DNA from 2 places in the Clostridium chromiireducens genome. Region 2 is predicted to be linked to the other one. Evidence: a T-box and tRNA genes for the amino acid it is inferred to sense, from the RefSeq annotation. Region 2 holds a T-box; the other holds one or more tRNA genes.
What was found. A T-box is a leader RNA that pairs with one kind of tRNA and senses whether it is charged. The one in region 2 lies ahead of D2A34_RS25535 (glycine--tRNA ligase), so its partner is inferred to be a tRNA-Gly.
Positions count from the first base shown of each region.

Region 1: it encodes a tRNA-Gly, which carries the amino acid that the T-box ahead of D2A34_RS25535 (glycine--tRNA ligase) is inferred to sense. The anticodon was not compared.

Region 1 is NZ_QXDJ01000002.1:179,935-183,356, forward strand. It holds gene D2A34_RS06080 (HD domain-containing phosphohydrolase) at 1-1,906, shown strand, start outside; tRNA gene D2A34_RS06085 (tRNA-Gly) at 2,106-2,179, shown strand; tRNA gene D2A34_RS06090 (tRNA-Arg) at 2,217-2,293, shown strand; tRNA gene D2A34_RS06095 (tRNA-His) at 2,298-2,373, shown strand; tRNA gene D2A34_RS06100 (tRNA-Lys) at 2,456-2,531, shown strand; gene D2A34_RS06105 (DUF1904 domain-containing protein) at 2,850-3,176, shown strand; gene D2A34_RS06110 (HD-GYP domain-containing protein) at 3,234-3,422, opposite strand, start outside.
Region 2 is NZ_QXDJ01000010.1:123,460-126,881, reverse strand. It holds gene D2A34_RS25535 (glycine--tRNA ligase) at 26-1,417, opposite strand; T-box leader at 1,468-1,641, opposite strand; tRNA gene D2A34_RS25530 (tRNA-Asn) at 1,719-1,793, opposite strand; tRNA gene D2A34_RS25525 (tRNA-Asn) at 2,199-2,273, opposite strand; tRNA gene D2A34_RS25520 (tRNA-Asn) at 2,595-2,669, opposite strand; gene lysS (lysine--tRNA ligase) at 2,963-3,422, opposite strand, start outside.

The sequences.
Region 1 (3,422 bases), on a different contig from region 2:
AGAATATATGTTTAAAAATGAAGAAAATACCTTACAAAGAATTCTTGTAGACTTAGGTGAATGGGATGATACTTATAAGTTTGTAAGTGAACCAAGTCAGGAATATATTGATTCGAATTTAACTGATTCTACATTAAAAAATTTTAATTTAAAAAATATAATTTACTTAGATAATCACGGGAAAATGGTTTATTCTAAGGAATATAATATAGAAAAGGGAAGCAGTGAAGAGTTTGTAAAAAGACTTTTATTAAATAGTAAGAACTTTGATAAAACAGATAGTCAAAAGACAGGTTTATTGTGTTTGAAAGGAAAAATTTATATTATTGGAATATTGCCTGTAACATCAACCAATAAACAATTAGAGAGTAACGGAACAATAATAATGGTTCGTGAAATTGATGAAACTTTATTAGAATATATAAAAAATGTTACTAGTGAAGATTTGACAATTACTGAAGCTCATCAGGAAAATTATAAATATAAAGAGACTATGAACTATATAAATTTCGATGATAATGTTATCTCATACAATACAAAAACTCTCGAAGCTAATAAAACAATAAAAGATATTAATAATGAAAACTCAATATCTATTTCTATAAAAAGTAAAAGTCATAGTGAGGAACATATAAATTATTTCTTAAGAAATTTTATTTTTAAAATGTTGTGTTTAATTAGTATAATTATAGCAATTGATATTGTAATCGTTAATAAATATATATTAAAAAGACTTTCAAAATTGACTAGTTTTATGGAAGAGGTTGGTATAACTAAAGATACTACATTATCTATTAATATTGAAGGGAAAGATGAAATAAATAAGCTGGCCAATACAACTAATAAAATGCTTTCTGCAATTAATTCAGCAAATGAAGAAATAGTATTTCTAAATTATACAGATATACTTACAGGTTTAAAAAATAGAGCGTATATGGAAAAGATATTTAGGGTCATGGATGATGCGAAAGATATTAATTATCACATTATAATGGGAGATATTAATGGTTTAAAGTTAACAAATGATGCATTTGGTTATTTAGAAGGAGATAGACTGCTATATCTTGTAAGTAAAATACTCAAAGAAAGCTCGGAAACTGATGATATAATTTCAAGGTGGGGTGGAGATGCGTTTATAATATTAGTAAGAAATAAAACTAGGGACTACACCATGAAATTAATGGAGACAATAAAAGATAGGTGTGAAAATGAAACAGAATTTCATTTTAAGATAAGTATAGCATTAGGAAGTGCAGGATCATATGAGGAAGCTTCAAATGCAGAATCAGTAATGGGACTCGCAGAAAAGAGAATGTATAGGAATAAACTTTTGGAAGATAGGAGTATCAGAAGTTCTACTATATGTTCACTTCTAAGAACTCTACATGAAAAACATAGTGAAACAAAAGAACATACCATGAGAATTAAAGACTTAAGTGTAAAACTCGGAAAACGGATTGGATTGTCGAAAGAAAAGCTGGATGAATTGGAGATTTTATCAACATTACACGATATAGGTAAGATTGGCATACCGGAACATATTCTTCTGAAGCCTTCAAAACTAACTGATGAAGAATGGTGTATCATGAAAACGCACTCTGAAATAGGGTATAGAATTGCATCTTCAACTCCAGAATTAGCTCATATTGCAAACTATATATTGGCGCATCATGAAAGATATGACGGGACAGGCTATCCTAATAAGCTGAAGGGAGAAGAAATACCATTACTATCAAGAATAATTAGTATAGCTGATTCTTATGACGTAATGACTCATAAAAGAGTTTATAAGCAGGCATTTGAAAAAGAGTATGTGGTTGAAGAGCTCAAAAGATGTTCTGGAACACAATTTGATCCGATTCTTGTAAAAGAATTTATTGCCTTAATAGAAGACAAATTGATTTAAAGATGGCTTTTATCTATTTTATAGTAGGATATTTGAAATTATAAAGTTTCAAATATCCTATTTTTCAGATCTTAACCAGTACAGGGATACGGTATAGATAGCAGATTAACATTAACTTCAGTGATTTATTTGTAGAAATTTAAACTTTTATGTTGACAACTTATGATATGTGACATATAATAAACAAGCAGCACAGATTGCGGGTATCGTATATCGGTAATACTCCAGCCTTCCAAGCTGGAAAGGTGGGTTCGATTCCCACTACCCGCTCCATACAGATTTAAAGAGTCTGTAACATAATAAATAATATGCGTTTTTAGCTCAGCTGGATAGAGCAACGCCCTTCTAAGGCGTGGGCCAGGGGTTCGAATCCCTTAAAACGCACCATATGGTGTACGTAGTTCAGTTGGTAGAGCGCCAGTTTGTGGCACTGGTTGTCGTGGGTTCGAGTCCCATCGTTCACCCCATTAAAGATATGGCAAATCGGTAAGATATTTACTTAACTCGATTATTTGTAAAATAGAATCATGCTGTCATAATTATTATTTTGGTTCACTAGCTCAGTCGGTAGAGCACATGACTTTTAATCATGGTGTCCCGGGTTCGATTCCCGGGTGAGCCACCAAATTATTTAGATAAAGTAGGAAAATGTAATTAAATATACATTTCCTACTTTATTTTTTGTTATATTTATTTTTGCAGTATCGAATAAAAAAATAAATATAACACAGTCATATGTTAAGATGAAAATCTAAGAAATAGATAGACAATACTTATCTGATTATATTCGATATATTGTAAGTTGTGTTATAATGTTCATAAAAAACGTAAAGATGTATGTGACTCAGTTGAAATTATTGATAAAAATGAAGATTCTATTATTGAAATTGAAGTGAATTTAAGTAATGAATAAGACTAAATTAACAAAAGAGGTGATGTATATATGCCAGTATTAAGATTAAGGTCAGTAGACGAAAATAAGGCTTGCGCTATAAGTAAGGCTTTAATAGACGAACTACAGGAGCTATTACAATGTCCAAGAGATTACTTTAGCATAGAGCTTGTTCAATCCAAATTTATTGCAGATGGTGAGTTTGCTTTGGGATATCCAATGGTTGATGTTTCATGGTTCGATAGGGGACAGGAAGTTCAGGATACTGCAGCAAAGATTATTACAAAATATATAAATTCAATTGGATATGAAAGTGTCGATGTGATTTTTCATAACCTCGAAAAAAGCAGGTATTATGAGAACGGTGAGCACTTCTAAAAAGGAAACAAATCTTAGCTCGTAAAATCAAAGCTAAGGTTTGTTTCCCTTTGCATATCATACAACATTTTCATCAGCCTCTATATAAATATTGGTATCTTCTAAAGCATTTATAAATATGTCTACTAATTCTGAATTAAATTGTCTGCCTCTTTCTTCTTCAAGTATATTAATTGCTTTAGTATAACCTAGACTTTTTCTATATACTCTATTAGTCGTGATAGCATCAAAAGCATCAGCTATTGA
Region 2 (3,422 bases):
TATTTTGAGTCAGTTATATTTGTTTTTAGAATTCTAAACTTGATTGAATGTAATTTTCTAGCTCGCTTATCTTAACTCTTTCTTGTTCCATAGTATCTCTATTTCTAATAGTAACTGATTCGTCTTCTAATGTATCAAAATCAATTGTTATACAGAAAGGAGTTCCTATTTCATCCTGCCTTCTATATCTCTTACCTATACTTCCAGTTTCATCAAAATCTAAGTTAAACTTTTTGCTTAAATCTCCATAAAGGTCTAGAGCCTTTTCAGAAAGCTTCTTAGAAAGAGGCAATATTGCCGCCTTAAATGGAGCTAATGCTGGATGTAAATGCATTACAGTTCTAACATCTCCACCTTCTAACTCTTCTTCATCATAAGCTTCAATTAAGAATGCTAAAGCAACTCTATCAGCGCCTAATGATGGCTCTATAACATATGGTATATACTTTTCATTAGTTGTCTGATCTAAATAGCTTAGATCTTGTCCTGAGTGTTCTTGATGTTTAGATAAATCGTAATCAGTTCTATCTGCTATCCCCCAAAGTTCACCCCATCCAAATGGAAATAAGTATTCTATATCCGATGTCGCATTTGAATAGAACGATAGCTCTTCCTCACCATGATCTCTCATCCTTAAATTATCAGGTTTTACATTTAGATTAAGCAAAAAGTTCCAACAATAATCCTTCCAGTATTTGTGCCATTCTAAATCAGTTCCTGGTTTACAGAAGAATTCTAATTCCATTTGTTCAAATTCTCTTGTTCTAAAAGTAAAATTACCAGGTGTAATCTCATTTCTGAAAGATTTACCTATTTGAGCTATACCAAACGGAACTTTCTTTCTAGATGTCCTTTGTACAGCTTTAAAGTTAACAAATATACCTTGTGCTGTTTCTGGTCTTAGGTAAATTTCTGCTTTAGCATCTTCCGTAACACCTTGGAATGTTTTAAACATAAGATTAAATTTTCTTATATCTGTATAATTCATTTTTCCACATTTCGGACAAACTATATTATTACTCTCAATATATTCTTTTAACTGATCATTAGTCCATCCATCAGCGCTAGCTACCTCTGCTCCATTTTCTGTCATATGATCTTCAACTAATTTATCTGCTCTAAATCTTGCCTTACATTCTTTACAGTCCATTAACGGATCCGAGAAACCTCCAACGTGTCCTGAAGCAACCCAGACTTCTCTATTCATTAAAATAGCGGAGTCTAATCCAACATTGTAAGGGCTTTCTTGAACAAATTTCTTCCACCATGCTTTTTTAACGTTATTTTTGAACTCTACTCCTAGAGGACCATAATCCCACGAATTTGCTAGCCCACCATATATATCAGAGCCAGGAAATACAAATCCTCTATTTTTACAAAGAGCTACAATCTTTTCCATTGTTTTTTCTACTGCCATCGTTTTATCCCTCCAAATATTTTTTGATAAAAATAAAAAGGCTATAAGCACAAAGGGACGAAATACAATTCCGCGGTTCCACCCTTCTTGGCTCTAGCCCATCTTTCTTCTCTAATTAACCTACACTCAAAAGCTCCATTCATTTACAAATAATAATGATTTCCACCAAACATCATCTCTCTTTAATTTACTTATAAATTACTCCTCTTTTTCAACGTGTATATTCAATTTATAAATTTATTTTAACAAAATTCCTTTATATGTCAAGATTAAATTATCTTTTAAAAAAGTATAAAAAAAATGGCTCCGCGAAGAGGACTCGAACCTCCAACCTATCGGTTAACAGCCGAGTGCTCCACCATTGAGCTATCGCGGAACGTCATTACTTAATCTATTATATCAAACTTTTATAATTATGCAACCCCATTTTTCATATTTATTTATTTTCTTTTATATATAGACTTGTGTTTATATATAAACCTGATAATGAGCAATAATTTGAGGAGGAATTATATGAACAAATACACCTCATAGGCAGTTTCACTAGAAATCTAGCATTCCGGAATTTCCGTTATGAAAAAAGTACTTACATCCAATCTAATTCACTTTAACAGTTTATAATTACAATTTATCAACATAAAAATCTTCAACTGATATACCTTAAAATTTTCGATTTTAATCATAACAAAAATAATATAATTTAATATATTAAAAGGGTGGAGAATAATTCCCACCCTTAGCTATTTCACTTATTTCTATTTTCTAAAAAAGTATAAAAAAATGGCTCCGCGAAGAGGACTCGAACCTCCAACCTATCGGTTAACAGCCGAGTGCTCCACCATTGAGCTATCGCGGAACGTCATTACTTAATCTATTATATCACCTTTTTATAATTATGCAACCCTTTTTTTCAATTCTTTTATTTTTTTCAAATATGAACTTTTATCTCCGTCTAAACCTAAATATGTAATTCATTTATGGGGGACAATACTTACAATATATACCTTGCAGATAAATCTATTAGAGATCCGGTACTTCAAGAACTTATGTCACCTTTACCTTAACATGGATGCAAATTTACATAACATGAATATAATTTAATATATTAAAAGGGTAGAAAACACTTTCTACCCTTAACTACTTACTGATTTTTATTTTTCAAAAAAGTATAAAAAAATGGCTCCGCGAAGAGGACTCGAACCTCCAACCTATCGGTTAACAGCCGAGTGCTCCACCATTGAGCTATCGCGGAACGTCATTACTTAATCTATTATATCAAACTTTTATAATTATGCAAGCTTTTTATATTAATTTTTTTAAATAAGTTAAGAATAACTTGTTTAAAATTCATAATAACTAGTTTCTTTACAATATATTGAAATTTCATTGAGTTTTCTCGAAATATATCTATATGCAAAATCCTAATCAATATAAAAAAAGATCCATACACGTTCTATATGAACACATATGAATCTTTTATCGTATATATTACTACGTATTAAACTTTACAAAAATTTCTTTTTCAGGACCTACTTAGCTTCTTTATTATTTTTGTGGCCTCATTGTTGGGAATAATATAACATCTCTAATTGAAGCTGAATCAGTCAAGAACATTATAAGTCTATCTATACCCATTCCCATTCCACCTGTCGGCGGCATACCAGTTTCAAGAGCGCTCATGAATTGCTCATCTAACATATACGCTTCATCGTCTCCAAGTTCTCTCTCTTTAGCTTGTTGTTCAAATCTTTCTCTTTGAACTATAGGATCATTTAATTCTGAGTATGCATTACAAAGTTCTCTACCGAATACAAAACCTTCGAATCTCTCAGTGAATTCAGGATTTCCTCTCTTTTTCTTTGTAAGAGGTGAAATTTCAACTGGATAATCTGTAACGAACGTTGGCTGAATCATGTTTGCTTCACCGAATTCCTCATATAAGGCATTTAGTACTTCACCCTTTGTAACTGTATCTAATGGTTTAGCAAATTCTATATGTTTCTCT